3 regions of the Lysinibacillus telephonicus genome follow, and region 1 is predicted to be linked to each of the others. Evidence: riboswitches for the same ligand, from Rfam matches in the RefSeq annotation. Region 1 holds a riboswitch; each other region holds the start of a gene.

What was found. Region 1 has a riboswitch for thiamine pyrophosphate ahead of MKY04_RS10225 (3-oxoacyl-ACP reductase). Riboswitches for the same ligand answer to the same signal wherever they lie in the genome.
Region 2: linked by a shared signal. The riboswitch ahead of tenA (thiaminase II) and the one ahead of MKY04_RS10225 (3-oxoacyl-ACP reductase) in region 1 are both predicted to bind thiamine pyrophosphate.
Region 3: linked by a shared signal. The riboswitch ahead of thiT (energy-coupled thiamine transporter ThiT) and the one ahead of MKY04_RS10225 (3-oxoacyl-ACP reductase) in region 1 are both predicted to bind thiamine pyrophosphate.

What each region holds. Positions count from the first base shown of each region.
Region 1 is NZ_CP155468.1:2,141,565-2,152,172, reverse strand. It holds gene MKY04_RS10230 (amino acid permease) at 43-1,389, opposite strand; T-box leader at 1,471-1,720, opposite strand; TPP riboswitch at 1,936-2,047, shown strand; gene MKY04_RS10225 (3-oxoacyl-ACP reductase) at 2,147-2,908, shown strand; gene MKY04_RS10220 (proline dehydrogenase family protein) at 3,129-4,085, opposite strand; gene MKY04_RS10215 (hypothetical protein) at 4,978-5,193, opposite strand; gene MKY04_RS10210 (response regulator transcription factor) at 5,440-6,114, shown strand; gene MKY04_RS10205 (HAMP domain-containing sensor histidine kinase) at 6,111-7,148, shown strand; gene MKY04_RS10200 (DUF6157 family protein) at 7,335-7,736, opposite strand; gene MKY04_RS10195 (tetratricopeptide repeat protein) at 8,144-9,655, shown strand; gene MKY04_RS10190 (hypothetical protein) at 9,952-10,602, shown strand.
Region 2 is NZ_CP155468.1:2,334,409-2,345,016, reverse strand. It holds gene MKY04_RS11075 (hypothetical protein) at 1-338, opposite strand, end outside; gene MKY04_RS11070 (S-layer homology domain-containing protein) at 888-3,137, shown strand; partial or broken gene MKY04_RS11065 (GTP-binding protein) at 3,289-3,756, shown strand; gene MKY04_RS11060 (IS110 family transposase) at 3,865-5,142, shown strand; gene MKY04_RS11055 (elongation factor G) at 5,593-6,996, shown strand; TPP riboswitch at 7,084-7,184, shown strand; TPP riboswitch at 7,254-7,353, shown strand; gene tenA (thiaminase II) at 7,475-8,158, shown strand; gene thiM (hydroxyethylthiazole kinase) at 8,145-8,903, shown strand; gene thiD (bifunctional hydroxymethylpyrimidine kinase/phosphomethylpyrimidine kinase) at 8,894-9,721, shown strand; gene thiE (thiamine phosphate synthase) at 9,708-10,337, shown strand; gene MKY04_RS11030 (ISL3 family transposase) at 10,500-10,608, shown strand, end outside.
Region 3 is NZ_CP155468.1:3,815,591-3,826,198, forward strand. It holds gene motB (flagellar motor protein MotB) at 1-564, opposite strand, end outside; gene motA (flagellar motor stator protein MotA) at 548-1,351, opposite strand; gene MKY04_RS18580 (hypothetical protein) at 1,800-1,940, shown strand; gene MKY04_RS18585 (beta-class carbonic anhydrase) at 2,037-2,639, shown strand; gene MKY04_RS18590 (GNAT family N-acetyltransferase) at 2,674-3,273, opposite strand; gene MKY04_RS18595 (polyphosphate kinase 2 family protein) at 3,342-4,163, opposite strand; gene MKY04_RS18600 (hypothetical protein) at 4,276-5,007, shown strand; gene map (type I methionyl aminopeptidase) at 5,096-5,845, opposite strand; gene thiT (energy-coupled thiamine transporter ThiT) at 6,047-6,604, opposite strand; TPP riboswitch at 6,744-6,851, opposite strand; gene MKY04_RS18615 (DUF4870 domain-containing protein) at 6,995-7,315, shown strand; gene MKY04_RS18620 (SMC family ATPase) at 7,492-10,566, opposite strand; gene MKY04_RS18625 (exonuclease SbcCD subunit D) at 10,563-10,608, opposite strand, start outside.

The sequences.
Region 1 (10,608 bases):
CCTCATAAGCCTCGAAATCTAATATTTTCTCCATGGATACTCTTAATTTTTTATTTTATATCCTATGTAAAGTATTAAAAACCACACAGGTGCTACAAATAATGCGATGCGCATATCCGGAATAAATGCCATTAAAATAATGACAAACGCTAAAAATATTAGTGCCAAATAGGTAGATAATGGATAGAACGGTATTTTAAATTTAATTTCTTCTATCTCTTTTTTTGTTTTTGATTTTCTAAATTTTAATTGGGCAATTAGGATAATAGTCCAGCTAGTAATTACTGCCACTGTAGCAACAGCAGAAATATACAAAAATACTTTTTCAGGAACAATGTAATTTAAAACGACTGCAATTAATAAAAACAATGATGAGAACAAAATTCCACGTCTCGGACTCCCATTCTTGCTAAGCCTTTCAAAATATTTCGGACCATTATTTTGCAGTGATAGATTGTACAGCATTCTTCCTGAACCAAATAACCCACTATTAAAAGCTGATAATGCTGCTGTTATTACAACAAAGTTAATAATATGGGCAGCTCCAGGAATACCGACATTATCAAAAATTAATACAAATGGGCTACCATTCGTTCCTACCTCATTCCAAGGATATAAAATCATCATGACTCCCAATGCACCAATATAGAAAATTAGAATCCTCCATACGACATTGTTGATGGCTGATGGAATCGACTTTTGTGGATTTTTTGCCTCTCCAGCTGTAATCCCAACCAACTCTACTCCACCAAAGGAAAACATAACAAGAACGAGTGACATGATAATCCCCTCGATTCCATTAGGCATGAAACCTCCATGGGCCCACAGATTGTCAAAACCAATTGGCTGTCCCCCGTTGCCAATCCCAAATAAAATAATGCCTAATCCAAGAAGAATCATTCCAATAATCGCTACAACTTTAATCATTGCAAACCAGAATTCAAATTCTCCGAATGCTTTTACATTAGCTAGGTTTACTATAGTAATTACAATGAGAACAGCAAGCGCCGTCAACCATTGCGGAATTTCTGGAAACCAGTAATTTACATAGACACCAACTACAGTTATTTCCGCCATTCCAACAACTATCCACATAAACCAATAAGTCCAACCAGTTAAATATCCAGCAAAAGGACCTAAATAGCGATTTGCGTATGTACTAAATGAACCTGACACGGGTTCTTCTACTGCCATTTCTCCAAGCGCCCTCATAATGGTGAAAATAACTAATCCCCCTATTAAATATGATAGCAAAATAGATGGACCAGCCATTTGAATGGTAGCACTAGAACCGTAGAACAATCCAACTCCAATGGAACCTCCAAGAGCAATTAACTGAATATGTCTGTTGTCTAAACCTCGTTGAAGTTTCTTATGATCTTTACTCAATCAATTTTCCTCCTTAAATTTTTTCTAATATTGCAAGTTCTATAAGAATCAAAGATAAAAAAAACGCCCTTTTGGATTAACCAAAAGGACGATTCATCTCGTGTTACCACCTTTGTTCGTATGCAACTCACATTGCTTACCTTAGTAAGTACGGTCATTTGACGATACTCTAGCACATGATTACGGGTGCCAAGCCGGTGTAGCCTACTAGGAAATTCTTTTCGGTACACAGCTCCAAGATGAATTCACAATTGTCAACACGCACCTCTCATCAACCGGTAACTTTCTGTTTGTTCACATGATTGCTACTATTTCTTATCATAGCCTTTGTTCTTATACTCCGAAATGTTTTAAACAAATCTTCGTTATGCAGATATTAATTTATATTAATTCTAACTATTTATTTAATTTTGTCAATGCTGAATATTCTCCTACAAAAATAATTCATTTGTTTAGTCGGATATGTTCAAAAACGTTTTATTTATTTCTATTGACTATTACTTTATGAAGGTTTAGGATAAGCATTAATATATTTAATAGAATAATTCTTTCTACTAGGGGAGCCTGTATTTCAGGCTGAGAAAAAAGTGAGTGAACTTTTTGACCCTCAGGACCTGATCTGGATCATGCCAGCGTAGGGAAGTAGTCCTTTTTAAACTATGACTAGGTCCTTTTTTGGCGCCTAGTTTTTTTGTTTTTATGCCTACTTGGATGAAAACTATTAAATAGATACATAGATAATTAGGAGGAGAATTGAATGAAATTAAGTAAACAAACAGTTTTAATTACTGGTGCAAGTAGAGGATTAGGGTCAGCTATAGCAACTGCTTTTGCAAAGGAAGGAGCAAATGTTGTCATTAATTATTTTAACAGTAAGGAAAAAGCACAAAACCTTGCCAAAACATTAGGAAATCATGCTATTGCCATTCAAGCAGATGTTAGAGATAAGGAACAAATTAATGCATTGGTTGCTGAAGCCAAAAATCACTTTAATACGCCGATTACAACTATTGTTAACAATGCATTAATCGATTTCCGTTTTAATCCAGTTGCTCAAAAAAATGCTTTCGAGCTTGAATGGGACAATTTTAACACTCAATTTGAAGGAAGCATTAAAGGTGCATTAAATACAATTCAAGCTTGTTTAGGAGATATGAAGGATCTTGGGTTTGGTCGTATTGTCAACATTGGCACTAATTTATTTCAAAATCCAGTAGTTGCCTACCATGAGTATACTACTGGTAAGGCTGCGTTACTTGGATTTACCCGTAATATGGCAAAAGAATTGGGGCAATATGGTATAACAGTAAATATGATTTCAGGCGGTCTATTAAAACAAACTGATGCTAGCAGTGTAACGACTGAAGAAGTGTTCAATATCATTAAGTCTACTACTCCTTTACAAAGAGTAACAACACCGGAAGAATTAGCTGATGCAGCATTATTTTTCTCATCACCTTGGGCAAGAGCTGTTACTGGCCAAAACCTTGTTGTAGATGGCGGCTTAGTAATGGATTAAGTGAGGTTACTGTAAATTTTATCGAATGACGACATTAACTCAATAAAAAACAATAAAAAGGCTTTGTTTAAAGAAGCCGTTTTTTATAGATAAGTACGTTCCCCTTTTGAATAGCTCCTTTTAAGGTAACAGATTTTATAAATTAATCTACTTTAAGGGGAGCGTATCACTTTTTTCGGAAAACGTACTTCTTTTAAAATACTTGAAAAAAATATTCTATTTAGTATCCGTTCATTCTATCGTTATTCTGTTCAATTATATCTGTTATAAATGTATAAATATTTTGTGGATATTCTGCGATACGATGTACTAAATATAAGTACCATTCAGTCCCATATGTTACATAAACTTTAGTCTGTATTCCCTCTTCCTTCAAAGTTTTTAAAAGACTCGGGCATACCCCATCCAACATTTCTACTTCAGTATTCAAACTAGTAAGCAATCCCCTTGCTTTTAGGTCCATTAGTAAGTGTTCATCATGAGTAGCAATAGAAATTGGATGTTCATTTTCTATACACATTGAGGTGAATTCAATGTAGCGCTCATTTAACTCTTCAGATCTAGGTATAGATATCTCCGCTGGCTCTTGATAGGCACCCTTCACCAAACGAATTTTCCCCGGTAATCTCAATAGCTCTTTGAGATCCGATAAAGATCGATGTAAATGAACTTGTAATGTTATACCAACATTCGTGTGTATTTTTGAAATATCCTTATAGATAGATAAGATTTTATCCGTCTTATCAGATTCCTCCATACCTAATATTAAATTGATATCATTTTCTTGTGCGGCTATTGCAACTTCCTCTAAATGTGAATATGCTAACGAACTGGAAATCATCATTCCTATGTGGGAAAGGTCTAAACATACAGTCCCTCTTATTTGATTTGCTCCAAGTTCTTTAATTATTTCTATAAATTCACTTTTGGCAAGTCTACATTCACTTTCCGAAATTGTATTTTCTCCGATAAATTCTAATGATACTTGATACCCCTTGCTATATAAGTGACTAACCCGTTCAATCCCTTCTTTACGTGTTTGTCCTGCCACAAATCGATTAATACCATTCTTTAATAGTGGATAAAGTTCTTTTGAATTTTGAACAGATCTTTTTATTTCCTGATTTCTTGCAATTGACTTTAAAGCATTGGAAAATCGAATTTCTTCAGCAACCATTAAAAAATCACACCCTTTAAATATAATTATTTTTAACTCGTTCTCAAGGTAAAAATGGATAAACCCCTCACTGTTAGCTAAAAATACCATGACAAAATGGTTTACTGTAAGTACCACTAATATGATTATTTAATAGTGCCAATTTAAAGGTCTTAAATATGTCATTGATAAGCTAATGTTATAAGCATTTAGAACAAAAATTTTTAAATAGGGATTTTTGCAGGATATAGACTACGTTCTACTCGTCAATAGTCAGAAATACTGGAGGTTCCTCGATTGGTTTTTTTAGAGGCTTACGAACAGTTATTTCCAGAAGATTTTCTAGAAGGAAAAAATGAGTTGAAACAGTTGCTGTTTATGGATTTTCTCTAAAAGAAGTGGTTTCAAAATGCAATATTATAAGAGGAAGTAACCTAATCACAAAAAGACCGATTCTTACCAATTATGTATCCCTGAATTGGAGGATTTATATAAAACATTTGGGTCAGTTTGCAATACATATATGCAACGAAACCGACCATTCTCTTTTTCTATGATTTACTGGAAGATTTAATTATTTAAAAAATACCCTAGCCAATTATTTATTTCCGACAAGAGGTGTTGAATGCCACTAGAAAAAAACTGATTATAACACGGTGCAATCCAATATGAATGCAATTATTTCCCCTCCCCCTTTTACAAAAAAATTACTTTAAATTCGAGTCAATAGGATTATTGGTAACTTGTAAATAACCATAAATAGGACCGTTGTTCAAAAACTTTCTTTATTCTAATCTGCAATGACAATCTCAGCAACACTTATAAAGTTGTTGCTTTTAAACCCCCACATATTAACATCTCCAATAAATTCATAATTTAACTTTATTAATAATGCTTCCAAGCTTTCTTTATTCTAATCTGCAATGACAATCTCAGCAACACTTATAAAGTTGTTGCTTTTAAACCCCCACATATTAACATCTCCAATAAATTCATAATTTAACTTTATTAATAATGCTTCCAAGCTTTCTTTATTTTCCTTAAGGGGAAGTTTATATTCATCTATCAAGCGTTCTTCTTCTCCTAAAATTTCATATTGACTAAATAAAATTGTATAAAACACGTACACATACTCTCCCTCTATTCAAAATTACTATTGTAATTCTTCTATAATCTTTAGTAACTTATTAGCAATAAAAGTTTTCTATTAATTACTACTCTCTTATAAAACATAACTACCATTATTATTTTGGCTATAGTGTATCATTAAAAAGTAAACTGAAAATAAACTTGAACGTATAATTGATTTTCAGTTTACATTGCGATGGTAAAATTTTTTATGTAATAATAAGTTTTATTGGAGGCCCAGCTTTATATGTTTAAAATATTAGTGGTTGAGGATGATATAAATACTAGAAAGCTAATGTGTACCGTATTAAAGCAAAACGGTTACGAAACATACAGTGCAGAGGATGGTATTTCTGCACTTAATTTAATGGAAAAGCATTACATAGATCTAGTTGTTCTTGATCTAATGATGCCAAATATGGACGGATATGAATTGACTAGGCAGCTCCGCCTTTCATGGGAGCATCTACCAATCTTAATGGTTACAGCTAAACAAGAACCTCAAGATAAACGGAAAGGTTTTCTTGTTGGGACAGATGATTATATGACAAAACCTGTAGATGAGCAGGAAATGGTGCTGCGCATTAAGGCACTACTTCGCAGAGCTCAGATTGCCAATGAACATAAGCTTAAATTAGGTAAAGTTGTACTCGATTATGATGCGCTTACTATATCACGTGAGGAAAAAATAATTACTTTGCCACCAAAAGAGTTTTACCTTTTATTTAAGCTGCTCTCTTATCCGAACATGATTTTCACCCGTCTTCAATTGATGGAGGAAATCTGGGGAGTAGAATCCGAAACCGATAATCATACATTAAATGTTCATGTTAATCGCTTGCGGGACAGATTTCGAGACTGGCCAGAGTTTGAAATAGTGACAGTTAGAGGACTTGGCTATAAGGCTGTGAAAAAAGTATGAGAGAATTTTTTAAAAAGAGATTAAGTCTTGCTATCACATTGGTAATGTTTGTTTTCGGTGTCTTAGTGGCAACATCTCTGGTAGTCGGAGTAATTACAATACTATTACAGTATTTAGGAGTAATAAGTTTTAAAGATTTCCCTGCAAAAATTTCATTATTCGGTTTTTTAGGTTTCTGTATTCTACTTGGGACTTCACTTACTGCCTTTCTTAGTAAAAAAGCTTTAAACCCTATCAGTACATTAATTAATGCTACTCATAAAGTTGCTGACGGCGATTTTAATGTACAGGTAAATATTAAAGGTATCGGAGAATTGGAAGAGCTCTCTCATAGCTTCAATAAAATGACACAGGAACTTGCAGGTATTGAAACACTCAGGAGAGATTTTATCAATAACTTCTCCCATGAATTTAAAACACCCATTGTCTCTATTAGAGGCTTTGCAAAATTACTCAAGGAAAATAATTTAAGCGAAGAAGAGCGACAGGAGTATCTTGACATCATCATAACTGAATCGGAGCGTTTAGCAGTTCTTTCTACTAATGTACTAGCCCTTTCAAAATATGAAAACCTTGAGATTATTACCGATAAAGCTCCATTTAGGCTAGATGAACAAATTAGAAAAACAATTATTTTAATGGAGCCTAGATGGACTTCAAAAGAGATTACAGTAAATGTGGAACTTAATAAGATTATTTATAACGGTAACGAAGATTTGATCCAACAAGTCTGGCTAAACTTATTAGATAATGCAATTAAATTTTCATATAAAGGTGGCTTAATAAATATAACCCTAGAAGCTGTAAATGAAGGAGTACGTTTTGCAATTCAAGATGATGGACCTGGTATGGACGATCAGACACAGGTACATATTTTTAATAAATTTTATCAAGGTGATATATCACATTCCAAAAAAGGAAATGGGTTAGGACTTGCTCTTGTAAAACGAATAGTGGAATTATGTGGTGGCGAGATTCAGGTACAGAGCGCTAAAGATAAAGGTAGTATATTTACTGTTACGTTGCCAAATTAAATGAATTTATTACTATATATTAAGTAAATAAAGTTCCTGCCCCGCCATTAATAAAGGACGGGGCTATGTTTTTTAATGCATTTCTAATCCTTTTAACTTTAGCAACTGCCCTACTCTAATACTTAAAAGAATCTCAATCCATTAATCTAGTTTCGACATCAAACTGTTCCCTCTTTATTTTAATATCTATTTTCTTTTCGAACGCATACCTTTTAATTTTGTTATGTGATCCTCATTGAGTAATTGGTTATATTTTTCACTATTAACTTCGAATATAGCAATTTTTCCGAACTCATCATAGTGTATTCCCCAACCATAATTTTTTACTAAAGGAGAGGCTCTAAAGCATGCTTTTGGTTTTGAAAAAAATTGTTCTCTAAGTTCATCAACATTCTCTTCTTCAATTTGATTCTTTATTAGATACGTTTTAAATTGAACATCTTCTTGAGTATATTTATAAGGGTTATTCTTAATTAAATCGTACTCAATCGATGCAATTGTTGGTTTGCCATTTCTTAAAGAAGGTACAACAGCAGCTACTGCTTTTGAATCTTCGGAAATAGTAATAAGTGTATTTTTATAGCTCATAATAACCTCCTTAGTTATTAATACAATAAACTAGTTCGGATATGACTTATAATTCCCCTGCTATTTAAACAATATAATCATTCAATATGCCACTTTTTGATAGTTTCATTATTAAGGTTTTACTTATTTAGTTGTTTATACTTTATTTCCAATTTATACAGTTTAAAAGGTGTATTAATCCCTTGTTAGAAAAAAACTAAATACTCAACAGTTTTTTAAGTTTACACAGGAATTTATACCTATATAATTTTAGCGAAATATTTTTATAACAGTTTTTTTCTTGTAAAATCAAAAATATATCAACTTTCAATTATATATGATTCTCAATTTCCTATTTTCCAAAATTCTTCAAATTTATAATTCAACTTATGATATATTTAGGAAAAATTATATAAAGGGGAAAATATATGGAAGATAAGATGAATGAATATTTACAGGAGGAGGTTAATGAACCTACGGAAGAAACATTTAAAATAACATGGTTTTCTTTTTTATCCCATCCTATCAAAACATTAGAAGCTTGGGGTCTTCAAAGAGTAAGCTGGTATTTTATTATCATTATCTCGATAACCGCTGGATTCTCTCGATTATTATCACAGTTTAGTACTAAAAGTTTTGGAGAAATTTTGGAGCTATCCCAAATTCTTTTTATCACTATGCTTTTCGGTCCAATATCTGGTCTTATTTTTTTAATGCTAAGTACTCTCTTCGCTTGGGGAATCGGAAAAATATTTAGGGGAAAAGCGACATTTAATCAAATTCTGAATCTAAATATACTAGCCTCTTTCCCACTTTTTCTCTTTTTACCTATATGGGTTATATATATTTATGTCTTCGGACTAGACCTATTTAAAGAAGAAGTATTTCCTTCAATAGATAGCTTAAAAAAAGTGCCTCTTTACTTGTTGCTCTCTTTTTTAGAAACATTAATTTATTGTTGGAGTGTATTGGTTTTTGTTATTGGCTTTTGTAAAATTAATCAGTTTAAAAAAGCAAAAATTTTCTTTTACTCATTTACAAGCCTTTTTCTTATTTTATTATTCGGTATTTTAATTTTTAGCTCCGTTGAATTATTAACGGTCAAGAAAAGTACTATTATTTCAGATCAGAATAACCAAGCTTATGAATTGCTTGAAAAAGAAGAATATGATGAAGCCTTAGTATTATTAGATTCCGTTTTAGAAAAGGAATCGGAAAACGACACAGCACTAGCCAACAAAGGCTGGATATTGTTAGAAACTGGCCGCTATGAAGAAGCTGTCAAACTATATAAGAAATCTTTAGAAATTGAACCGAATGACACAAGTGAATATATTTTTCTCGGTAATGCTTATTATGGATTAGGAAAATATGAAGAAGCAATAGATACATATAAAGAAGTTCCTAAAATTGGAGTTAATAAAGATAATGCGATTGTTTACTATCAGCTTGGTGTATCATACTATGATTTAGAAAACTATGCAGATTCCATTTTTAATTTTAATCAATATCTCAAATTTATTCCCTATGATTTGGATGCATATTGGTATTTAGTATACGCCTATGAATATAGTGGAAACCTTAAATTGACTCTTGAATATCTTGATAAATTAATTGCAATTGATCCTTCTATTTCAGGGCCTATTTATAAAGGAGATTTACTTTCCTATTATGGTAACTATTCAGAAGCTTTAGCTGTTTATGAAGAAGTAATTGAAAATTTCCCGCAATTTCCTGATGGATATTATGGAAAAGCACAAATATTATCCGTCTATAATCAACCTAATGAATCTGTTTCATATTTACATGAAGCATATAAAATTGATCCTTCCTATACTGAATATGTAATAGAAGATCCAATGTTTGACTCTATAAGAGAGACGCAAGTAATGAAAGAATTTTTGAGCCATTACGCAACTACAGATATTAATATGTATTAATTCAATAACTTCTTACTTCATTTAAAAAATGAATAAAATATAAACATTCCCCTGAGATTAATTGGTTAAAAACTATTTATCTTTGGGGATCTTTTCTTACCTTAAATTAATCAGACAACCCCTTCATTTTTTGAACCTTCCCATTAAATTTTATAAGTAAACAGTTATATTAAAGATGTAATAGTTTTGTAATCTTTATTTTTTATATTCGACCCCCAAAAACAATCTAGTATTTTACGAATAATAGAGTGTCCGGAACAATAGTCGGACAAAATCTAACCATGAGGTGACGAAACATGAAATTCAAAAAAACAAGTGCAGCACTATTAGTAGCAACATTAGCAGTTACAGGATCCAGCTATGCATGGGCAGACGAAACATTATTCCAAGCAGATGAGAAATCAACTGAAGAAGCAGCTGTTGCTGCATCACACCAATATGGAAAAGCTATTACTGTTACAACTGATGACTCTGCAACGGTAAATACAGGTACAACAACAGATACTGCTTTCCCTGAAATTCCAGAAGGTTACCCTTCTTCTAACTTAGTAGCTTTAAAACAAGCTTATGAAAATGCTGGAAATGAAACAGCAAAAGCTGCAATTTTACGTAATGCTGAAAAAGCTATTGCAAAGTTTGAAGCAAAACAAGAAGCATTAAAAGATGAAGAACAAACTGTTGCGGAAGATAACAAAGAAGTTTTCCAAGAAACGCAAACTGAAGAGCAAAAAACAACTGAACAACCAGCAACAGAAGCGCCAGTAGTCGAAAAATCTACGAAAGAAGTTCGTAAAGCTCTTCAAACTGAACAAAAAGCTGAGCAAAAAGCACTTCAAGAAGAACAAAAAGTTGAACGTAAAGCTCTTAAAGAAGAACATAAATCAGAAAAACAAAACTTAAAAGAGCAACAAAAAGAAACAAAAGAAAGCAATAAAGAAAACAAGTAAAAATAC
Region 2 (10,608 bases), 190 kb from region 1:
GCTTCAATTTTAAAGCCTTTGCCAGATAGACATGCAATCGCCGCAGCAGCGCTATCTCCTGGGCTTAAAGGACAATCGAAGATAGAGTTGCTTGTAGTTGCTAGGACAATTTCATGGTCGTTTCTAGTGAAAGTTAACACTACAGCATCACATTGATTGCCGTTATTTCCGTTATGGTCGTGTTTTTTCTTGTCGTCTATTTCGTCAAGAATTTTCTTTAACAAACGAATGATGCGCTCTAATTCGTCTTTATCATGTTTATGACCGTGGTTGTCATCGTGTCCACAACCGCAATCGTGAAAAAGATCTGAAACTTTGCGTTTACTATATTGTGACATTATTTTCCCCCCTTTCATTGTTGATACTACAGTATATTAAGGGGTGCATTAGTGAGAAAGGCGATAATACCAACGTTTAAAAAATTTATAGTAATTTTTTATCTTTATTTAAAATTGATATTTTTACCCATAAGCTACAAATTATTAGATAATCATTACTTATTTCAATAGGCTTTCTACTTAGTTTTGGATTAGACTTTTGCCTTTGTTATGTAGTTAGTTGAAATATAGAAGTTTATTATACTACTTAATAGTAAATATTAATAAATTTAGGTAGGAAATTGTGTAATGAATATTTCATTTTGATAGTTATGATATGGAATGTGCCAAAAATTACTTAGACCTTGTGACATTATTTTATTACCATTCAAAATGGTTATAGGTGGATAAACAGTCTTAAGTTTTGAGATTAATAATACTCATATCGAAATTACCTATTAAAAAATACAAATAATCCCAACTTAGGAACCGTTACTGGCTTTTAATTTACTGTTTTGGATATAATTTGGTAAGATAAAATTACAGTATTTAAGGAATGGGGAACATGCAGTGAAAAAATTCATAATTAAATTATTAGTAACATTTATTATTATTTTTTCAGTAGCAGGTACTACCGCCTCTGCGGAAAATATAGAAGAAAAGTCAACAGATATTGGATTATTAGATATACCTAATACATATTGGGCAAAAAATGAGATTTTTCAACTAATGGAATTGGGGATTATAGAAGCGGATCGCGATTTACAATTTCGTCCAGATGTCGTTATAACGAAAGGTGAGGCTGCCATTGCATTAGCAAAAGCTCTTAAACTTCCGGATATCCCTTTTAATCCTATTTATAATGATATAACGGAGGAAACAAAAGATGCCTCAAAAATTCTTGCTGCGTTAGAAATTGATTTAGTTCCGAGCAATAGTGAAAATGTCTTCGGACTTAACGATAAAATGACACGGGAACAATTTGCCTATGCGCTTATTCAGGCTTTTAAATTAGAAGCAATTAATGAGGAAATTGTGATTAGTGATCAGGCCGCAATTAATGACAATTTTAAAGAAGCTGTTCAAATTGCTTTACAACATAAATTGCTTTTTACAAATAACGGAGAGTTTAAACCATCTAACTCCGTTAAAAGAGTAGAATTTGCAAGTGCACTTTACAAAGCATTGGTGTTAACAGGGAAAATTTCTGGGGAAGAGTATGAGTATAAATTACAAAATATTGAGACTTCTAAAAACTTTAGCATTATACCTTCAGAAGTAAATTTAATTAAATTGTCCTTTGATGAACATCCGATATATATCCGTTCGAAAGATGAATTAATTTATACTGGCCATGAACGGATTGATAATGGTTTTTCACGAGACAATATTTATACTTATTCAGTTGCGCAAGACGCAAAGTTAACAGTAACAGTTAGATCATTTGACAATGGCGACTATTTTTTATTTTCCCAGTTAGTTAATCCAAATTCGAAGACTGTTATCGTAGATATACTTCAAAAAGAAAATGATGTAGTCGATTTTTCTTTGGCTCGTTTTGATAACTATCCTATTAAACGCAGTGATACAAGTAAGGGAACTGACATTACGAGTTATCCAACAGGTTTATTAAGTTATGTAAAGGATGATGGTTCCGTTGAAGAACGGATGGTTGGAAAGGCATATAATTCAAAGCAACTAACCCTTGATTATGAAGACGGTGGAAAAAGTACCATGCGCAGTTTACTATCTGAAACAGAAGTTCTATCTTATGCTAAAATAGGTTCAACATTAATGTCTGTCTATAGATTGCAATCTGTTGGCAATGACATTGTCGATCATTGGTATGTAGATTCGAGCCATCCGTTATTTAAATCAGATTTAAATCGCGAAAGCTGGATGCAGGAAACAGCTAGATATTTTAAGAAACGAAATAACTGGTACACTGCAGATGGACCTTATAATAAAATGGTTTCTACAACTGAACCAATGCCAGAAAGTGGGTTAGGTTATGGTAGAAGTTTATTGCTTGTAAAAGAAGATCGGGCACTTACTTTATATAAAAATCAACAAGATCGTTATTTCGAGAATCTTGTCTATAATTCATTTGTAAATTTACAAAACTTTAAAATGGGTAAAGAGTATTGGCAAACGGAAGTTACTAGCACTTACTTAAAAAGTTTGTATAATATTACAGCTCCTTTTATTGATACACGCTTTAACGAACAAATCGCACTCTTCTATTACAATAGTGGGGAACTATTTAATATTCCAAATTATAAAGAGCCTTTGAGAAATTATGCGGATTTATTGGTTTCAAGGAAAGAGGAGGGACATATTATTCAAGTAGATAATAATTCATATTATATTTCTGACTACTTTCCTGTGAACCAAAAAGTCACAACACATTCATCTATGAATCACGTTCTTGGAGGGATGAATATTTTATTAATGGCCTACTTAGAATTTGGTGATGAAAAGTATTTAGAAACTGCAAGAGCTATTCAAACAGCAATAGAGAGAGATCAAGATAAATGGATACGCGATAATGGTGACATTTGGTATAAAATTAGTCCAGAGTATGAGTTTGTAGGGGATGACTACAAACATTTAACGTTAGAGGATTTAATCCAATCCTATAAGCTTTGGTCTCAAGTTGATAAAACATATTTACCAACAATCGAAAAATTGATTGCTTCGAAAGCATCTTACTTATCAAATGAAAATCTCGGCTATACAACGAAAATTTATAATGGATTAAATGATATTGGTTTATTGAAATACTTACCTGAAGGCCCAGAACAAACAGATGCTTTATAATAAGACAAAGTTACATCTCTTTTATTTTATTTAGTTTTTCATCTGTTGCTTATAACACTGCGCTTTTAGAAAAATGATCCGTCTCATAGGTGAGGCGGATTATTTTTTGATACAATACTTTTATTATTGTAAATAAGAAGGAAGTAATAATATGTATAAAACTTTTGGCGTACTTGCCCATGTAGATGCTGGCAAGACAACCTTTTCTGAGCAGCTGCTTTACCATACGGAGAGCATTAAAGAAAGAGGGCGTGTTGATCATAAGGACGCATATTTAGATAATCATGCGATTGAACGTCAACGTGGAATTACCATCTTTGCTGAGCAAGGCAGAATTCATTATAAAGGAGATACTTATACTTTAATTGATACACCAGGACATATGGATTTTTCACCAGAAATGGAACGGGCAATTAGTATAATGGATTACGCTATTCTATTAATCAGTGCAGTTGATGGAATTGAAGGACATACTGAGACAGTTTGGAATCTTTTAAGGAAATACCATGTTCCAACATTTATTTTCATTAATAAAATTGACCGTGAAGGGGCAGCTGTTGAAGAGGTAATGCAAAGCATTAAAAAAGAATTTTCAACGGATGCTTTATTATTAAAGGAGCATTCCTGTTAGAAGGATTTTCAGGGTCTTGAAATAAAAAAAGCCCTCTAGTATGATGCATGAGTGTCAACAGCCATTGACCCATCATCACACAGGAGGACTCCGTCTATGAATTTTAATACGAACCAGAAAATTAATCAAGTCACTGAAAATACACTCGTCGTAGGTATCGATATCGCTAAGCACAAACATTATGCTTGCGCAATTGATGAACGAGGCCGTGTGCTTCAAAAGTCATTCCCTTTCACGCAATCAAGAAATGGGTTTGATGCATTTTATGAAAAGTTATTAACTTTACTTACTACGCATGATAAAAGCGAAATATTAGTTGGTTTTGAGCCTACAGGCCACTACTGGATGAATCTCGCTGTCTATCTTTTTGAACATGGGATTCCGTTTATCATGGTGAATCCGAGCCATGTGAACAAATCCAAAGAATTGGACGATAATCTCCAAACGAAGAACGATCAAAAGGATGCACTTGTAATTGCGCGTCTAATACGTGATGGACGTTTTAGCTATCCACGTATTCTAGAAGGCGTGGAAGCGGAATTACGAAACGGTGCCACGTTACGTTCAAAGATACAAGAAGATCTCAATGCATTACAAAATCGTCTCATTCGATGGTTGGATCGCTTTTTCCCAGAATTTATGTCTGTTTTTAAAAGTTTCGGAAAGATGGCGTATGCGGTTCTTGAAAAGACACCTCTACCCGCTGATATTCTCGGTAAATCTCCCGAAGAATTATTGTTTTTATACCGTCAGGTAGAGGGATTAAAATCACCTCAATTGCCGAAGGCAAAACAATTAGTCGAGGCTGCTCAATCTTCAATCGGGTTGACAGAAGGTCTTACGATGGCACGAATAGAAATTGCCACACTCCTTAGTCAACGCAAATTGATGCAACAACAGCTCGATAGTCTAACAGAACAATTAATTGAATTAACGAAACAAATGACGGATTATGAGTATCTAGCCACTGTGCCTGGTATTGGCGATGTAACAATCGTCGATCTTCTTTCAGAGATTGGTTCCTTCACTCAATATGAGCATCCACGCCAATTAATCAAACTAGCGGGACTCACATTACGTGAAAACTCATCTGGGCAACACAAAGGTCAGAAACGCATTTCAAAGCGAGGAAGAAGAAAGCTTCGTTCTCTCTTATTCCGAGTTATGATACCGTTGATTCGCCATAATGAAGCCTTTAAGCAATTACATGAATATTACACCACACGCACAGTTAATCCACTTCGAAAGAAGCAATCGATGGTTGTCCTTTGTGGTAAGTTACTGAAGATTTTACACGCTCTATGCAAGAAGAAAGTACAGTTTGATGAACAACTTATGATGAAAGACCTTTATTGTCTCGTAGAGGCAGCCTAAGCTACACCTTAGCTCGATTAAATTACAAAAGGATGACACGGAGAAGCCGGCATTATTTATTCCATCCGACTACGAGTCCCTAAAGGAGCATCGCCAGCCTCTGCCTTATGAATAGACCGAACGAAGGAATGTATGCGCTAGACGCCAAGAGACATGGGAGGGTACGTCATCATAAGCATTGCAGAGATCCAATTGTGCATCACATATTGGAACGGAAAGTTAATTACTACCAATTAACTTTAGCGAAGCGTATCCTCAAACTGTAAATGAATTGAAGTATTGTAAAATACTAAAATATTATTCTTTAAAAAATATTTTTTCTATTAGATAAAACGGGTCAAACCGTTGATATATCAACATTTATAGAGGGAGGAGATTAATGATCAATCGATTCCGGAAAGTATTTTAGAATGGATTGCGGAACGTGATGAGAAGCTGTTTGAGCATTATATGGAAGATAATATAGACATATCGCAATATTTTTCTGCGCTATTGAAGATGATTCAAAACGAACAAGCATTTATTTGTATGGCAGGTTCAGCTTTAAAAGATATAAAAGTCAAAGAATTTTTTAACCAATTTGCAATACTTACAAAAACTAAATTTGACAATGATGCACCTTTCCAAGGAAAAGTGTTTAAAATTCGCCATGATGAACAAAATCAGCGAATTACATTTATAAAAGCGTTAAGTGGAACGCTAAAAGTTAGAGATGAGTTTCAATTTGAAGATTTAACTGAAAAAGTAACAGAAATTCGACTTTATAATGGAACTCAATTTAATATAGTTCAGCAAGTTAATGCTGGTGAGATATTTGCAGTAAAAGGACTTACATATGCAAAAATTGGGGATGTTCTAGGTGACAACGCAAATCTTAATGAACAATTTGAACTTGTCCCAACCTTACAGGCAAAAGTTGTCTACAAAGGGGCAGAGCATATTAAGGAAATATTGCGTATTTTTCGCTTACTTGAATCTGAAGAGCCAACATTACAAGTGGTTTGGAGCGAGAAATTTCAAGAAATACATGTGCATGTTATGGGAATCATTCAGCTTGAAGTTTTAGAAGATATAGCAAAAACACGATTTAGTATTGATGTGCAATTTGAAGAACCGAAAATTTTATATTTAGAAACAATTCAAAATACCGTTACGGGTTACGGACATTTCGAGCCACTAAAACATTATGCTGAAGTTCATTTGAAAATGGAACCTGCTCCGAGAGGTTCAGGTATTCTGTTTGACAATGCTTGTCACGCAGATGACTTGTCAATTGGGCATCAAAGACTAGTTGAGAAGCATTTATTTGAACGGGATCACCATGGCTTATTGACGGGATATCCAATTACGGATATCAAATTTACATTGTTAACTGGCCGTGCACATAACAAGCATACTGAAGGGGGAGATTTCCGTGAAGCAACCTTCCGAGCATTACGGCAAGGTCTAGAACAAGCTGAAAATATATTGCTCGAACCCTATTATCGTTTTAAGATGAAAGCTCCCTTAGATTTTATTGGAAGAATAATGACAGATATTCAACAAGCTTTTGGCACTTTTGAACCTCCAATTATGTCAGAAAATCAGGTAACGATTATTGGGAAAGCACCTGTCTCTACCTTTATGAATTACAATACTATTTTTTCGGCATACACAAATGGAAAAGGTGCTTTATCGATTCAATTTTCTGGCTACGATATTTGCCATAATTCTGAAGAAGTAATTGAACAAATTAATTATGATAAAAATGCTGACCCTGAATATACATCATCAAGTATTTTTTGCGTGAAAGGAAAAGGCTATGTTGTCCCATGGGATGAAGCAGAAGAAGCAATGCATTGTTTAAAAAAGTAGTATTAATGGTATAAATAGTTGATTAATTTATCTGAAACTTAATCCTCTTGAATATTCAAAAAAAACTGCTAGAATATTATTAATTAGAATATTTGCAGGGGGGGTGCTTTTGCGCCTGAGAAGGTTAAAACCTGACCCTTTGAACCTGTTCAGTTAATACTGGCGTAGGGAGCAAAGTACATTACAAGTGAAAATTTCGCTTATTTGTGCTGTAAAAATGCTCTCCATTTTGGAGAGTTTTTTATTTGCTAAATATCTCTAATTGCAGGGGGGGTGCTTTTGCGCCTGAGAAGGTTAAAACCTGACCCTTTGAACCTGACAGTTAATACTGACGTAGGGAGCAATTAAACCATTTTGGGAAGAATTCGCTGATTACCTAGCAGTGAAACCACTTTCTAATAGGAAAAACGCTCTTTTTGTCATAAAACAAAAAGAGCGTTTTTTTCTCTCTTACGTCCACCAAAAAAGGAGGACATTCATGATATTTTGTGAAGAAGTAAGAACAGAAACGGATCTTTATTTTGAAGGGAGCTTTAATCATCCATTTGTAAAAGGTATAGTAGATGGTTCACTGCCTATTGAAAAATTTAAGTATTACATGATGCAAGATGCTTACTATTTAAAGCACTACACTAAAATTTTAGCCATTGCTGCATCTAAGGCAGAAACAAATGATGATATTGTATTCTTTTTGGATTCTTGTAGTTATATTAATGAATCTGAGTTAGTTTTACACCGTACTGTTTTTAAAGAGTTAGGTGTAACTGAAGATGAAATAAATAATTTTGAACCCGCACCATCTACCTACAATTATGTTAGCCATATGTATAATGCAGTACACAATGGTGGTGTGGAAGAAGCTTTCGCAGCAATTTTACCATGTCCATGGATTTATCAGGAGATTGGGGAGAAATACAAAGATTCAAAACCTGGAGTGAAATTGTATCAAGAATGGATAGACATATACAGCAGTCCTGAACTTAAAGAAAAAATCGACTTTCAAAAAGCGATGATGAATCGCTTTGCAATAGAACACCCCTTAAAGATCTACCTTCTTAAATCTCATTTTAAAAAGAGCTGCTATTATGAATGGAAATTTTGGGAGATGTCCTGGACGTTAGAAAATTGGAAGAAAGAGGTGGAATATTATGAGTATGTTTAAAATACGTCAAAAAAATCCGTTAGTTCATTGTATTACAAATTATGTTGTTGCTAATTTTACAGCGAATGGAATGTTGGCAATTGGTGCTTCTCCTGTAATGGCAGATGAAATGGATGAAGTACAAGAAATGGTGTCCATTGCCAACGCTTTATTACTTAACATTGGTACATTAAATCAACGAACACTAGAAACGATGAAACTTGCGGGAAAAAAGGCAAATGAATTGAATATACCTGTTGTACTAGACCCAGTTGGTGTAGGTGCTACAAAATTCCGCCAAAATGCTGTAAATGAAATTTTAAATAGTATTAATATCCAACTTATTCGTTGTAATGCGGGGGAACTTGCCACTATTGCAGGTGTTAATTGGCATTCTAAAGGTGTAGATAGTGGAGAAGGGAGTATGGATGTAGCTTCAGTTGCTAAACAGGTTGCCCATCAATATAACTGCCTTGTTATTGTTACAGGTGCTGCAGATTATGTAACAGATGGGAAAAATGAAGAGTGGGTACCTGGTGGAAATGAACTAATGACTCAGGTTACTGGAACTGGATGCCTGCTTAGTGCAATTTGCGCCGCCACATTAACATTAGAGGGAAACAAGATTCAAAATTTACAAAACGTGTTGACAGACTATAAAAAAGTAGCTGAAAATGCCTCAAAGAAAAAATTATTAGGGTCATTCCAAATGGAAGTTATTAACGGAATCCATGAGGCTTCTATTGGAGGAGAGCAATGGACGTAGTTTTGACAATTGCAGGCTCCGACAGTGGCGGTGGGGCTGGCATTCAAGCAGATTTAAAAACTTTTCAGGAATTAAAAACATTTGGAACATCTGTTATCACTGCTCTTACAGCTCAAAACACATGTGGGGTTCAAGGAATATATCCGACTACACCTGAATTTGTAGCGCAGCAAATGACGTCAGTTTTTCAAGATTTTAATGTTAAAGCTTTGAAAACAGGTATGCTTTTTTCTACTGAAATTATTGAAACAGTAGCAAGAATTTTGCAGCAACAAACAGCACACATAATTGTAGATCCTGTGATGATCGCAAAAGGCGGTGCAGCACTATTGCAAGACGATGCTGTTCATGCATTAAATACAAAATTACTACCACTTGCTACTGTATTGACACCAAATATCCCCGAGGCAGAAGTAATTAGCGGCGTAAAAATTCGTAATGAACAGGATATATTTAACGCCGCCAAACGTATTTTACAACTTGGTGTAAAGTGTGTTGTGATGAAGGGTGGTCATTTTGAAGAAGCTGATACTGCTACTGATACTGTCTTTTTTGAAAACGGTTCATCATTTTCGATGGAAACGAAAAGAATTAATACGAAACATACACATGGAACTGGATGTACGTTTTCATCAGCAATTACAGCATTTTTAGGTAGAGGATTTACTCTACATGAGTCAATTGTAGAAGCAAAAAAATTTGTACAGCTTGCAATAGAACATCCGTTAAATATCGGACATGGTCATGGTCCAACAAATCATTTTGCCTACCAAGAGCTGCGGGGCATTTATGAGGTGATGGTTCATGAAACGAAGTGATCTAGAGGTCTACTTTATTATGGGAGCAGAAAATTGTAAGGAAGATCCGCTAATTGTATTAGAAGAAGCGTTAAGTGCAGGTGTAACTTTCTTTCAGTTCCGTGAAAAGGGAGACAAAGGATTAAAAGGCAATGAATATATAAAATTTGCAAAGCAATGCCAGAAATTATGCAAGCAATATAATGTGCCTTTTATAGTAAATGATGATGTTGATTTAGCACTTACATTAAATGCAGATGGTGCTCATGTTGGGCAAGATGATCTGCCATTAAAATATATTCGTAAGCAATTTGAAGGAAAAATTGTTGGTGTTTCAGTGCATACAGAGGAAGAAATGTACGCTGCAGTTCAGGGTGGTGCAGATTATGTTGGAATTGGCCCTATTTTTGAAACAATATCGAAACCAGATGCAAAGCCGGCAGCTGGGGTATCTTTTTTATCAAGGGCTCGATACAATTTCCCTAACTTTCCAATCGTCGCAATAGGTGGTATCACTACTGAAAATGCAAATGAAGTAATAAGAGCTGGTGCAGATGGAGTTGCGGTTATCTCTGCGATTAGTCAGAGCAGAGATCGAAAAGCAACTGTACAAAAATTTAAGAAATTAAAAAAATGAACCTGATTATAAAAATCACCTCTTTAGGTATTCCTTTAGTGGTGATTTTTTTGGCTCTATAATATTTGTTGGGGTTTGAAAAAATTTCATAAATAAAAAAGCACGTAATCACCGATTTCTATATACTTGAATTGTCGAGAAACAAGCAATGAAAGGTGATACGTGCAAATGAATTTTAACATGAATATTCCAGGATTAAAAGGTGTAACTGTTCATAAGGTGGAGGAGATGGGGGAACGTATTGTTCTACACGTTTCCATACCAAAAAAAG
Region 3 (10,608 bases), 1.7 Mb from region 1:
CACAGAAAGTTCCCAGTTTGATCTAAACTCCGCATTATTTTGAGGTACGTTGTCTGTATGACCCGTTACAACTATAAATCTAGGAGGATCTAATTGTAAAAGTTTAGATAATTCTTCTGCAATTGATATATAATCCTGTTTTACATCTGCTTTACCCGAGTCAAACAGTATACTATCTCGAATTGTTATTAAAAGACCTTCGTCCGTTATTTTTGTAGCGAATGTGCTTTCTAGCTCGTTTACTGCAATGAAGTTATCAATGCGTTCTTGAATTTCCTTTAATTCTTTTTGATCTTGAATATAGGCTGCTTGTTGTTCAGAAACACCATCTGTTATGGCAGTTGGATTCTGTATAACAGAAGTATGATCCATAAAACCTGATGAGCCTTCAAAAATTTCAGTAAATACTTGAGACATTTGCTCCATTTTTGCTTGGTCAATAGAGCTAGAAGCAAATAATACAATAAATAGGGCTAATAAAAGGGTTAATAGGTCAGAATATGGTAAAAGCCATGATTCATCAATATGTTCATCATGCTTCTTCTTTTTAGCTTTCTTTGCCAAGACCGCCCGCCCCGCTTTCGTTTAATATTTGTCGGCGCTCCTCCATTGTTAAGTACGAAGCTAATTTTTGTTCGATTACACGTGGGGCTTCACCTTCTAATACGGATAAAATCCCTTCAATCATTAGATGTTTTTGTTTTACTTCCTCTGCGGACTTTCTTTTTAATTTATTGGCAAATGGATTCCATAAAACATATCCAGTAAAAATACCAAGCAATGTTGCAATAAAAGCAGCTGAAATTGCATGGCCTAAAGCATCAATATCACTCATATCTTTTAATGCTGCTATTAAACCTACAACAGCGCCAAGTACCCCAAGAGTTGGGGCATATGTACCAGCTTGAGAAAAAATTTGTGCACCACTTGCATGACGTTCTTCTAGAGCTTCTACTTCTTCTGTTAGAACATCGCGGATATAGTCTGCATTTTGTCCGTCAATCGCTAATGTTAATCCATTTTTTAAAAATGGATCTTCAACCTCTGCTGCTTTGCTTTCCAGTGCTAACAATCCTTCACGGCGAGCTAAATCAGCCCATTGTGAAAATAGTTTAATAATTTCTATATCACTTGCAAGCTTCTTTTCAGTAAAGAGAATTTTAAATAACTTTGGCACTCTCTTTAACTCTTTCATAGGAAAGGCGATTGTTACTGAAGCTATTGTACCTAAAATAATAATTAAAAATGCAGCGGGATTTACTAATGAAGCTAAACTAGCTCCTTTTAACACCATCCCAACAAATACAGCAATAAATCCAAGTACAATCCCTATTATCGTTGATAAATCCATATACGTACCTCCAAAATATTCAACCTATAATATTTTTCGACATTCTTTCAAATATTTTTACTTTCTTATCACTAAGTATAATAGGACTTATCTATTTTTTCGACGCAATATTCGTTTTTTCTTTATAAATTCGACATTTTGATTACATTGAATCAAAAATTTCCTATTTTTATATTTTGAGGGTGAGAATTATACGGAAATAGGTAATTGTTTTGATTAAATAGTATTATTTTAGAAATATAAATCCATTATCTAGGTCATATTATCTAGATTTATAGTCATAGTGTTCAAAAATTGATATTTCAGCTTTTTATTAAATGAAAGGGGTAACTTCATAACAACAATTCTTAAATTTGCCAATATTATTTTCTTTAATAGGCTACAAAAAATAAAGATATATAGTATAATAGTATTCAATGACATCTGTTAAATAGAAAGGAGTCTAACAATGGGCTTATATATTTCTACTGTTGCTGGTTTATTTGCAGTTATTATGATTAGTATGGCAATGTTCATCCACTATTTACGTATTGGTTTAGATTCTTCATCATCTGTAAGAGTTGATCCTAAACCAAATGAGAAATTTTAATAAATAACTAGTCGACAAACTCTAACGGCGAGTATTGTCGACTTTTTTGTATATAATAGTGTTAGGTTAAATGATTGGGGGATGTGAAGAAATATGGTGTCTTCTTTAAATGAAATTTTGAGCTTTAATGATTCTTTTGTAAAATTTAAACAATACGAGCCTTACATAACATCAAAATTTCCTGATAAAAAAATAGTTATTTTAACTTGTATGGATACACGTTTAGTTGAGCTTCTGCCAAAAGCAATGAACATGCGCAATGGTGATGTGAAAATTGTAAAAAGTGCAGGAGCTCAAGTCAGCCATCCATTTGGAGCAATTATGCGAAGTATATTAGTCGCTGTATACGAGCTGAAGGCAGATGAAGTGTATATCATTGGCCACCATGATTGCGGCATGAGTGCAATCGACCCAGAAGTTATGATTGAACATATGATTGAACGTGGTATAAATAGCGATATTGTAAACACGGTAAAATACTCGGGAATTGATTTAGTTGAATGGCTTCGTGGCTTCGGTGATGTTTCGACAAGTGTATTAAAGAGTGTCGATATTATTCGTAATCACCCATTAATGCCAAAAGCTACACCAGTTCACGGACTCATCATGGACCCAAGTACAGGTAAGTTAGATTTACTATCTGATGGAAACAAGTACCTAAGTGATAATGGCATTACAACATCTACTTCAACCGAATAACAAAATCAAAACAGGTCTCGCCTTGCGAGACCTGTTATTTATGTCGATATTCATCTCTTAGCAGCGAATAAATGTAATGATCTTCCCATACGCCATTTATATAGAGAAGCTCTCTTAAAAGCCCTTCACGAATGAAATTTGCATTTTCTAATACCTTAATTGAGCCGTTATTTTTGGGTGACACATACGCTTCTATACGATTCAGTTTTACTGTGCTAAAGGCAAATTGGACAACTAGATTAACAGCCTCTGTAGCTATCCCTTTTCGAGTGAATTTTTCATCGACTGAGTACCCTATAAATGCACTATTATATGGGAGCCTTTTAATAGCGTATAAAGAAATATGCCCGATTAATTTATTGCTTCCCTTTGGATAGATGCCGAAAGAATACTCTCGGTTTGCACGAAGTAAATGTATGCTTTCTAAAATTTTTTTAAATTGTGCTTCCTCCGTGTAAAATTCTTCTTCATGCAAAGGTTCATGGGTTGCCCAAAAGTATTTATTGTTTCGCATTAGTTCTGCTAAACTTTTTGCATCGGACTCCACAAAGGTGCGCAAACACAATCGGTTTCCTTCAAGCCTTATCACACTATCACCCTTTTTATGTAATAAATTAAAAAATTTTCTCACCATCGTGTATACCCTAATGCCTTTCCCCGAGAATTTACGTATAAGGACAACAGTTATTTTGTCATTTAATTTTATTTATTGTCTATATCATCTTGCATATTTCCCAATTGGTCACTTGCTAAACTTTTAGCATGATCATCTTTTTCCTCAATATGATGATATGTGATATTTAGTCCACGTCGCTTTAATTCTGTTTCAACATGTTTAATTGTTTCTTTTAATACTTTTATGCGTGCATAGTTTTTATTATTTCCGGGAATTAATATCCACGGTGCATTTTTACTATCCGTCTTCTCAAACATTTCATCTGCAGCTATCACATAATCATCGAATTTGCTTCTATTTCTCCAGTCTTCATCAGTTAATTTCCAGCTTTTATAAGGATCAGTTTGTCTTGCTTTAAAGCGATTTAATTGTTCATCTTTGTCAACATGAATCCAAAATTTTAGCATAATATATTGTTCTTCTGTTAATATTTTTTCAAATGAGTTAATTTCATTATATGCTCGGTTCCACTCTTGTTCTGATGCAAATCCCTCAAGTCGCTCTACTAATACTCGGCCGTACCATGAACGATCGAATATTCCAATCTGACCGTGCTGAGGTAATTTTCTCCAAAAACGATGCAAATAATGATATCTAAGCTCATGCGGCTGTGGCGCTGAAATTGGATGCACTAAATAACCTCGTGGATCAAGTCTTTGGGTGAGTCTTTTAATTGCTCCGCCCTTTCCTGCTGCATCCATCCCTTCAAATGCTATAATTAAGCCGATTTTGTTATTGTATAAAAACTGTTGAATGTTTAACATTTTGTACTGTAGTTGTTTTAATTGTTTCTTATACTCTTTCTTCTCAAGTTTTACATCAAAATTTAACTCACTTATTTTCTTCATCGAATTCACCCCTTTTATGTTTATTTTTATTTTACAAAAATTTGTATGTTTTTGGTATCTGTTGTTCAATGTTATGTAAATGTATATAATTTTATAGAAAGGAGAGGAATGTATGCGTCAAATAAGCATAATTTTTATTGCACTCATTGTAGCCACTATTTTTACTATTAATGCGTTTTGGCTGCAACTACAAGGGGCTTCAACCATTGACATCATAAACCGTTTACCTATTCTATTTGCACCTGCAAATTATGTTTATTACATATGGTTTCTTGTCTTTATATTTCTTTTCCTATGGATTAAAAACTATCTGCCTTTACGCCAATCAGATCAGTTTATTACACCAGTGCAAACAATTTTATTTTTGTGCACAATTATTTTCCAAATCACTTCTCTTTTAAATTGGCATAATGGCCTATTAATTGTGTCATTGATATTGTTAACGCTACAGCTTATATCGGTGTTTGCGTTATATTTAACATATCCATTAAAAAAAGAGATGCTGAAATTAAGACTTCCAATTGCTATTTATTTTAGTTGGACTACATTTTTATTTATCCTGCATATATGCTACTTATTAGTAGACTACAGTTGGCGGGGATTTGGTTTAAGCAGTGCGTTATGGGCCGTCATTATCATGACAATCGGTACTGCCATTGCATTGCATCTGCGTTTCCATCATTTTGACATTGCCTATCCAATTGTCTTTATTTGGTGTTATATTGGCATTGCCATTGGAAATGGATTTGGAGAGTTATTAGTTACTACCGCAGCGCTTTTTCTAAGTGGTGTCATGATTGTCGGTATACTTTTTATGAAAAAAAATCCTGTGCACTTGAAGTAATATTCAAGAGTACAGGATTTCTTTCTGAAGTGAAGTGACATGTAAAATATCGCTCTTGCAGATGAGCAAATTATGACGCTTCCGTTTTTTAGTCTAGCTGTGTAATAATAATTGGTTTATCTTTTGTAACAATAACAGTATGTTCTATTTGAGCAACTAGTGATTTATCAGGTGTAATAAATGTCCATCCATCACCAGCTTCAATAATATGCTCTGCCTTTTCTGAAATAAATGGTTCTACTGCTAACACCATTCCTTCTTTCATAATCGTTGAATCCCAAGCATCAAAATAATTTAAAACGTGATCTGGTTTTTCATGTAAAGAGCGTCCTACACCATGACCAGTTAGGTTCATAATAACAGTTAAACCGTGGTCTCTTGCTTCTCTTTCGACTGCTTTACCAATTTGATTTAGTTTTGAGCCTGCTTTTACTTTTGTCATTGCACGATCGAAAGCTGACTTTGCAACCATACATAATTTTTCTTTTTCAGGGTGTCCATCACCGACAACAAATGAAATACCTGTATCTGCAAAATAGCCATTATACGAACCGGATACGTCGATATTGACTAAATCTCCTTCGTTAATTACTTTGCCGCTTGGTATACCATGCGCTACTTCATGATTGACACTTATACATGTATATCCAGGAAAATCATATTCACCTTTAGGGCCTGAAACTGCACCAGCTTCTGCAAACATGCGGCCAGCGATTTCGTCTAACTCTTTAGTAGTGATGCCGGGCTTCGTAGCTGCCTTCAATGCATCACGTATTTCGGCACAAATGCGTCCAATTTTTTTTAATGCCTCTAATTCTTCTTTTGTTTGTACAATCATTGTAAACGTCCTTCCTATTTACATTTCACTATATAATATACCATATTTGAGATTAGATATTTGGGCATCTGCTTCTATTAATTTATTTATGGAGAATAAAACAGATTTATTCTTTTTTAAACTTAAAAAGACGTCCTAAAATTATTGTTGAACTAATACCATAAAATTGGTATGAGCAACGTATAATTAGGACGTCATATTTTAATTAGTTCTTAAAAGTTTTGGGGCTGATGTAAAGATTAGAGAACCCACTATTGATGTTAGAATAATTGCAGGTATCATATAAGATCCGTTGTAAATGATTGTATACAACCACACATTTTGATCTCCCGCATATTCTTTAAAGAAAACTGCCCCAGCAATTGAGTGTGCAGCATATCGAAGCAATCCGCCCATAGTCGTACCAAGCACGATATAGAGGCTTATTTTCTTTTTATCTAAATTTTTTGCTGCTTCTAAAATTTGTGTACGGAATATCCCTGCAAAACCAACAACTGAAAATGCAACAATATAGTCTAGGAATCCTTGTACCCAATGAAGAACATAACCGCCTAACGCAATTTGAATTATTCCAATTAATAATCCAGTAATAACTCCCGCTGATAATCCCCAGCGAATAGCCATTAATAAAATCGGCAGCATGACAAAGCTAATAGAACCGCCTTGAGCCCAAATGGAAAACGATATTTTATCCAACACAACCCCAATTGCAGCAAAAATTGCAATTTCAACAAGCATTAGTAATCTTGATTTGTTCATAACAACTCTCCTCTCTTTTATTCCGATGTAGAACAACATGAGAAGGAATAGAAATCTAGAAAAATATTTACTCCAGTTGTAGATTTGCATACACAAAAATACAAAAATGGCGCCAGGACAGAGCCTGACGCCAGATGGAGTCGGTTTCTATCCACATCCCTACGCAAGTGTTAACTTACAGGTTCAAAGGGTTAGTGCAATACGTGCACAATCTCAGCTGACTTCATCAGCCCCCCTTGTGGGTAATACATCATATTTAACTGTTAGAACAAATTTATTGTATCAAAGTATGTGACTTTTTCAACTAGGATTTTTATTATTTTTCCAATTGAAACCATTATGAATGTTTTTCCGTATATAAAGTATCTTGGATTTAGAAAAGGAGATTCTATGGAACAGAATAAAGTACTATCTGCCCTATGTTACATTAGTTTGTTGTTCGCACCTTTTTTATTACCTCTAATTGTCTATTTTGTCGTTAAAGACTCGGAAGTGAAATTCCATGCGAAACGGGCATTTTTATCTCATTTAATCCCTGTGGTATTCTTGATTTTAATATCACTCTTCGGTGTTATCGGGATGTTTTCATCATATTATTATGATATGAACAGTTTTGCATATATCATATTTGGATTAATGGCTGTCTATATGATTATTTCAATTGCATGTATTATTTGGAATATTATTCAGGCAATTCGTGTTATCCGCTAATATCTAAAATAATAAAAAACAGAATGATAGCTATGAATAAAAGTGGTTTGGAGTAAAAAAGCGCCAGCATGAGTAGTGCTGGCACTTTTTTCGTCCGATTAAACTATTAGTTCCATATAAAACCACACTGAAAGAAATAGTCCTAACGAATTTTTATATTCTCTTAGAATAATTTTTTATTTCACAATAATTGAAGTTTTACTATAGCCTTCTTTTAATTTTTCTACTTGTAAAATAGCTGGCATTGCCGCTTTCAACTCCGAAACATGGGAAATGACCCCAATCATTCTACCCGACTTTTGAAGATCTATTAATGTATCAATTGCCTTCATTAGCGATTCTTCATCAAGGGAACCAAATCCTTCATCAATAAACATCGTATCAATTTTCACATTCCCTTGGAAGCTTTGAATGACATCCGCCATTCCTAGGGCTAGACAAAGGGATGCATTGAATTTTTCTCCTCCAGATAGAGACTTTACATCCCGTGACTGCCCTGTATACGTATCATAAACATCCAAGCTTAAGCCACTTTGACGTCCATGGGATTCCTGCCGATCTGAACATTGCAAATAATACTGTCCATTGGATAAATTTCGCAGTCGAATATTAGCAGCCTCTGTTATTTGCTCTAAATAGCCCATTTGAACATATCGCTCAAAGGAGATTTTCTTGCTATTTTGACCACGCAGCAAATTGTATAAATCTACAATTTGATTTGAAACTTCCTCTAATTGATATATTTCGTCGACAATTCGATCAAGCTTCTCAGAGAAGTCGATGCAATTTCGTTCACATTCTTTCGAGAAATTTAATGTTTCATGAGCTTTTTCTCTTACAGCTTCTAATTCTGCGAGTTGTTGCTCTTGTAATTTCAAGTCAACCCTTTCTTCTCCTTTTAACAGCTTGCCCTCTTCTTCCACCTGTATCTTTAAGGCATGAAGCTCATTTGTGTATTGGACATATTGCTGTTGTAAAAGCTGTTGTTCACTTTCGCTACGAATAGAAGCTTCGAATTGTTTATAATTCGCAAAACCAGCAGCAGCCATGGATTGTTTAAATTCTTCTTTTGCTTTTTCTAGGTTTTCTTCTAGTAGCTTTAATTGCTGCTCGGTATGTTTTAATGCCTCTTCATTTGTAGCTTGATTTTTTTCAGCTTGTTGTAATTGTTTCTGAGCACTTTCCCATCTTTGCTGCAAGTTATTTTTATTCTGCTCTGCTTCCACTAGTGCTTGCTTTACTTGAGAAAGCTGTTGGAAATGTGAAGGAATAAGTGATTTATATTGATCTAATACAGTATTTTCTTTTATAAGCTGTTGCTGTTTTTGTCTATATATATCTTCAACTTGTTTTCTTTGTAGATCCTGCTGCTCAATCATAGCTTGTAGTTGCTTTAACTGTTTTTTATATTGAGCAAGCTGTTCTGATTCAACCTGTAATTGCTTTACATATTCATTGATTTCGTTAAATTTATCTATAAATTGTTGTTGCTCATCTATTGGTGCATTAAGACGTTCCAGTTCATTTTGATATTGATTTAGATGTGCAATTGATGCATTAACATTCGCCTCAGCCGTATACTTGTTTTGTTCAGCAGCTGATAGATTGGTTTTCATTGCCTTCAAAGCTTTTTCGTCGATAACATCTACATGTTGGCGGTCTAATGTAATATGTTCAGTACTTCCACAAACAGGACAGGGTGAACCGGGCACTAAGCTGGCAGCCAATATCGCCGCCTGATTATTTAACCATTTTATTTCTTCTAAATCGTAAGCTGTTTTAGCTGCATCATACTCTTGAGATGCATTAATATATTGCTCTTTTAGTAGATTCACTTTTTTCGTAAGTTCATTATAAGTTGTAAATGTATTTACTACTTCACGTAAATGGATTTGCTGTTCCATTGCATGATTTAGCTGTTCGTTTCTTATTTCAAGTTGCTCAATTTGCTTATTTAACTTTGTCATCTTCTCTTTTTGCTGCTGAAGCTGCTGTTCTATCTGTTTAAAAGAAGTAAGTGCTTGATTTACTTCATTTTGCAAAGCCTGAACAATGAACGTTTGTTTTTCAACTTGCTCAAAAAGAGGGAGTAATTTTTGTAATTCGAGTACTTGTTGTAAGGAAGCATCGCGTTCATTTTGCTTTAAAAGTTCATTTTGAAATATTTCCTTTGCAACTGTTAATTGTTGTATTGCGTTTTCTAATTGTTGCAAGACTACTTGTAATCGTTGTTGCTGTTGTTGTTTTTGTTCATGTAATGTTAAGCATTGTTCATTCAAAGGCTTGATTCTACTGGCACGAATTGCTGCTTGATATTCATTGTTTATTTGTTCAAAATAAGGTTTTTGTTGCTCGATTTCATGCAGTTTTTGTACTTTCTTTTCATATGCATCAATTCGTTCATTTAAATTTCGCTTCGCTACGATAAACTCATATTTCTCTTTATATTTTCCTGCAGCTTCATCATAGCTTTTTTGATCTTCTTTTATTTTTTGTTGATAGTATTGGACCTCTTCATCGAGCGCATCCTGAATTTGATAAATGTTTGAGTTTTGATTAAGTACCGTAAACAGTAAGGATTCACGCTTTGGCAACGCCCCTTCAATTTGTGCAATATAGCTATTTTTTAACAAGCGAGCTTCATTTAACTTTTGTTCAGCCTGTCTCTTTTTCTCTTCTAACCTTTGCGTTAGCTCTCCATAGCGATTTGTTTTAAAAATTTTTCGTAAAATTTCCTCTTTATTATCAGATTGAGAGGTTAATAATTTACGAAACTCTCCCTGCGGCAGCATGACAATCTGATTAAATTGGTCGTATGATAAGCCGATTATATCTTCAAGCTTTTGGTTAATATCTGTTATTCTTTGCCGTTCAACAACTGGAAGCTCTTGACCGTCTCGTATTTCAAACAACTCATATTTTTCACCAGTTGCACTTTTACGCCCTTCTTTAACATGAGGAAGCTGACGCAGCACACGATAGACTTTTCCGTGGATTTCAAAAATTAGTTCCACTGCAGTATGGACATGGTCTTCTGCAAAATCGCTTCGCATCATTTTTGTGTCTTTACGATCTTGTCCACTGCCAAACCCGAATAACGCAAAACAGATGCCATCAAAAATCGTCGTCTTCCCTGCTCCAGTTGAACCTGAAATAACAAACAGACGATTATTTTGAAGCTCCGTAAAGTCAATTACTTCTTCGTTTTTATACGGACCAAATGCTCGCATTGTTAGTTTAAGCGGCTTCATTTCACGATCACCTCTTTACCTTCACGTTCTTCTGCCAGCATT